One region of the Streptomyces sp. NPDC051776 genome, then DNA from elsewhere that is predicted to be linked to it. Evidence: riboswitches for the same ligand, from Rfam matches in the RefSeq annotation. Region 1 holds a riboswitch; the other holds the start of a gene.
The links. A riboswitch is a leader RNA that binds a small molecule or an ion and turns the genes downstream of it on or off. The one in region 1 is predicted to bind S-adenosylmethionine.
Positions count from the first base shown of each region.

Region 2: another riboswitch for S-adenosylmethionine. It lies ahead of AB0M26_RS07845 (aminotransferase class V-fold PLP-dependent enzyme); the one in region 1 lies ahead of thrC (threonine synthase).

Region 1 is NZ_JBFAYQ010000025.1:101,362-103,749, reverse strand. Features, by position in the region: gene AB0M26_RS20155 (glucosyl-3-phosphoglycerate synthase) at 1-789, opposite strand, end outside; SAM riboswitch class I at 1,047-1,190, shown strand; gene thrC (threonine synthase) at 1,208-2,388, shown strand, end outside.
Region 2 is NZ_JBFAYQ010000006.1:141,583-143,970, reverse strand. Features, by position in the region: gene trpD (anthranilate phosphoribosyltransferase) at 1-516, shown strand, start outside; SAM riboswitch class IV at 647-764, shown strand; gene AB0M26_RS07845 (aminotransferase class V-fold PLP-dependent enzyme) at 1,120-2,388, shown strand, end outside.

The sequences.
Region 1 (2,388 bases):
CAGGTCGAGTGCGTCGATCAGCATCGCCAGTTCTACGCCGTAGCCGACGGGAAACGGGAGCTGCTCCAGCAACGACCGCCGCACCGCGTACTCGCCGCCGAGCGGTTGCACGAAGCCCGCAAGCCGCGGCCAGTGGAGGTTGAGCAGGGGGCGGGCCACCAGCTCGGTGACGCGGCCGCCCTGCTCGGCGGGACCGAGCCGGCGGCCCTGCTCCGCTCCGTTGCCCCCTGACTCACGTGCGCCGCCCCCGGCCGCCGCTCCGTTGCCCCCGGACTCAAGCGCGCCGCCCTCGCTCAGCGGGCGGTCGTACATCGCCTTGACCAGCTGGACGTCCGGTTCGGTCAGCAGAGGTCCGACGATCCCGGAGACGAAGCTCGCCGAGAAGGCGCGCAGGTCCGCATCCACGAAGCAGACGATTTCGCCGCTCGTGACCAGCAGCGAGCGCCACAGCACCTCGCCCTTGCCGGGTTCCGCGGGGAGCCGCGGCAGGATCGTGTCGCGGTGCACGACGCAGGCCCCGGCCGCCGCGGCCACCTCGGCCGTACGGTCGGTGGAGCCGGAGTCGATGACCACCAGCTCGTCGACCAGCGGTACGGCCTCGCTCATCAGCTCGCGCCGTATCGTCTCGACGATCGGACCGACCGTGGCCTCCTCGTCGAGGGCCGGGAGCACGACGCTGACCGTCCCCGCCGCCCCCGCGTTCCGCTTGGCGGCCAGGAGCCGGCTCAGCGGACGGTCGGCGGCCGACCAGGAGCGGTGCTCCAGCCAGTGCTCCACCTCTTCCAGCACGTCTGCGTCTCTCCCTGGGTGCCTGGGACCCGTACGGGCCCGTGTGCGATGCTCCAGCCCGGACCCGGGCCGGGCGTGATCGATCGCGGATCGGTCGGATCCGTGATCCGTGTCCGGCCGGATCCGTGATCCGTCTCGCGGTTCGGACGACTATCTCAACCGTCCGCCCCGTCCGTTACAGTCTTGAACAACGCACGTGTCCACTTCATGTCGGGGTGGGCGCAGACAAATGCCCGGGCTGCCGCCCGGAGCCACACCGCTCATCCAGAGGGGCAGAGGGAACGGCCCGTTGAAGCCCCGGCAACCCTCCAGTCGGTCTCGTGCATCCCGCGGCGAGGCTCCCGGCTCGGGAAGGTGCCAATTCCGTCTCGTGGCGAAGTCCGCCACGGGGAAGATGAGGAGAAAGGGCCTCGCCTCCATGGCTGTGCAAACCGTTGCAAGCAGCACCGACTCCGTCTCGCTCGGACCCGCCGCCGCGTTGTCCTGCCGTGAGTGCGGCGAACGCTTCCCGCTCGGCCCGATCTTCGCGTGCCAGGCGTGTTTCGGGCCGCTCGAGGTGGCGTACGACCTGCCGAGCGGTGACCCCGAGGGCCTGCGGAAGCGCATCGAGGCCGGGCCCGGCAACCTCTGGCGGTACGCCCCACTGCTGCCCGTCCCCGAGGACGTGGCGGGCAAGCCGAACCTGAACCCCGGTCTCACCAAGCTCGTGCAGGCCGACAACCTCGCCCGTGAGCTGGGCGTCAGCGGTGGCCTGCACGTCAAGGACGACTCCGGGAACCCGACCCACTCGTTCAAGGACCGCGTCGTCGCCATCGCCGTCGAGGCCGCGCGGGCCTTCGGCTTCACCACCTTGTCCTGCTCCTCCACGGGCAACCTCGCGGGCGCGGTCGGCGCCGCGGCCGCCCGCGCCGGCTTCCGCTCCTGTGTGTTCATCCCGCACGACCTGGAGGCGGGCAAGGTCGTCATGGCCGCGGTCTACGGCGGTGAACTGGTCGGCATCGAGGGCACGTACGACGACGTGAACCGATTCTGCAGCGAGCTGATCGGCGACCCTGCCGGCGAGGGCTGGGGCTTCGTCAACGTCAATCTGCGCCCGTACTACGGCGAGGGGTCGAAGACCCTGGCGTACGAGATCGCGGAGCAACTCGGCTGGCGCATCCCGGACAACATCGTGATCCCGATCGCCTCGGGCTCCCAGCTCACGAAGATCGACAAGGGGCTGAAGGAGCTGATCGAGCTCGGGCTCGTCGAGGACAAGCCGTACAAGATCTTCGGTGCCCAGGCGGAGGGCTGCTCCCCGGTGTCGCGGGCGTTCAAGGACGGCCACGACGTCGTACGGCCCGTCAAGCCGGACACCATCGCCAAGTCGCTCGCCATCGGCAACCCGGCCGACGGACCGTACGTGCTCGACATCTGCCGCCGTACGGGCGGTGCGGTCGAGGACGTCACCGATGAGCAGGTCGTCGATGCCATCAAGCTGCTGGCCCGGACCGAGGGCATCTTCGCGGAGACCGCGGGCGGCGTGACCGTCGGCGTGCTGCGCAAGCTGGTCGAGACCGGGCAGCTCGACCCGGCCGGTGAGACGGTCGTGCTCAACAC
Region 2 (2,388 bases), on a different contig from region 1:
GGGATCGCCACGACGTTCAACTTCCTCGGTCCGCTGACCAATCCGGCCAAGGTCCGTGCGCAGGCCACCGGAGTGGCCGACCAGCGCATGGCGCCCATCGTGGCGGGCGTCCTGGCCGAACGCGGCTCGTCGGCGCTCGTCTTCCGCGGCGACGACGGGCTGGACGAGCTGACCACCACCGCCACGTCACAGGTGTGGGTGGTCCGGGACGGGATCGTCCGGCAGGAGACCTTCGACCCCCGCGACATCGGGATCGACCTGGTGCCCGTGGAGGCTCTGCGCGGCGCCGACGCCTCGTACAACGCCGATGTCGCCAGGCGGCTGCTGGCGGGCGAGACCGGGCCCGTACGGGACGCGGTGCTGCTCAACTCGGCCGCGGCGCTGGTCGCCCTGCATCCGCAGGACGCGCCGCTCAACGACCAGATCGCGGACGCGATGGGGCGGGCCGCCGAGTCCATCGACTCCGGTGCGGCGCGGCGGACGCTGGAGCGCTGGGTCGGGGCCACCAACGGCTGAGCGGCGCGGGGCAGTTCGGCTCCGCGAATGGTGTGATGCAAGCCGACGTCACAGGCTGGCGACGCGGGCCGCTGTCCACGTATCGGACAGCGGCCTGCGCGATCGCGTCCCTGTGGCATGATGCTCGGCAGGTCACGAGTGACAGCGACACAGGCCCCGGCCCGCTGTCCGGCAACCCTCCTTCCGTGGCGGGGTGCCCCGGGTGATGACCGGGCCGCAGGCAGCGAGGTCTGCGGCAAGCGCGGATCCCTCGCCAGGGATCCTGGGTTGTCGAGGGAGATCTTCCGTGAATCAGCGAATGCGCTAGTGCCGCCCCCGCCAAGGTCTGCCCGGTAGCGAGGCGTCCTGGTGCGGTCGGATGCAAGGCGCCGGATCTGCCTCGTGGTTGCGCCTACTCGGCTGATCCGGCCACGCAGCAGACGGCCGTACCAGGACGGCGAGCGGGCAAACCCTGGAGGGGCCGGCACGAGGGCTGCGGCCCGTTCTCTCTGCCTCCGTGCGGTGATCGTCCGCGCGTCGAGGCGCATTCCGTACGCCGGCGCCTGTTCTGCCCGACGCGTGCGTCCTTGAAGCCTTTCACCTTTTCCACCGGGAGATTCCGCCATGTCCGTGCGCCCTGCTGCCGCCACCCCTACCGCCGTTGCCGCCGATGACCCCGCCTCCGAGGCCTGCTGTCCCGCGCCCACCGTGGGTGCCCCGCTGCCCGTGCTCGGACGGGACGTCCTGGTGCCGCTCGTCACCGGCGGCGAAGTCAGCTACGCCGCCCTGGATTACGCGGCCAGCGCACCCGCACTGCAGCGGGTGTGGGACGACGTCGCCGCCTACGCCCCGTACTACGGCAGCGTCCATCGCGGCGCCGGCTATCTGTCGCAGCTGTCCACCGACCTCTTCGAGAACAGCCGTGCCGCCGTCGCCGAGTTCCTCGGCTGCCGGGCGGACGACCAGGTGGTCTTCACCCGCTCCACCACCGACTCGCTCAACCTGCTGGCATCCGTGCTCCCGCAGGGCACGCAGGTGTTCGTCTTCGAAACCGAGCACCACGCGTCCCTGCTCCCCTGGCAGCAGGCCTCGGGTGACGAGGTCTCCGTCCTCGACGCGCCGCGCACGCCCCGGCAGGCCGTCGAGACGCTGGAGCGGGCCCTCGCGGCCAGGGAGCCGCATGGCCCGGCGCTGGTGTGCGTGACGGGTGCGTCGAACGTCACCGGCGAGCTGTGGCCCGTACGGGAGTTGACCGCCGCCGCTCACGCCCATGGCGCGCGCATCGTGCTCGACGCCGCCCAGCTCGCCCCCCACCACCCCGTGGACATCGCGGAGTCGGACGTGGACTGGGTGGCCTTCTCCGGGCACAAGCTGTACGCGCCGTTCGGCTCGGGCGTCCTCGCCGGGCGGGCCGACTGGCTGCGGGAGGCCGAGCCGTACCTCGCGGGTGGTGGCGCGAGCCGTACGGTCGCCCGCCGCTCGGACGGTGGCGTCGACGTGGAGTGGCACACGACGGCGGCGCGGCACGAGGCCGGTTCGCCCAACGTCATCGGCGCCTACGCGATCGCCTCGGCCTGCAAGGCGCTGACCGAGGCGGGTTTCGACGCCCTCGTGGAACGCGAGCAGGCGCTGGTCGCGCGGGTTCGGGAAGGTCTGGCGGAGGTGCCGGAGGTGCGGGTGCTGTCGCTGTTCGGCGACGACGCCCCCCGGGTCGGCGTCCTGTCCTTCGTCGTCGACGGCTGGAACAGCTCGCATGTCGCCGCGGTGCTGTCCGCCGAGTACGGCATCGGCGTACGGGACGGGCTCTTCTGCGCACACCCACTGGTCAGGACGCTGCTGGGCAGCCAGGCGGACGAGCCGGGCGAGTGCGGGGCGCCGGAGGCGGCACCGGGG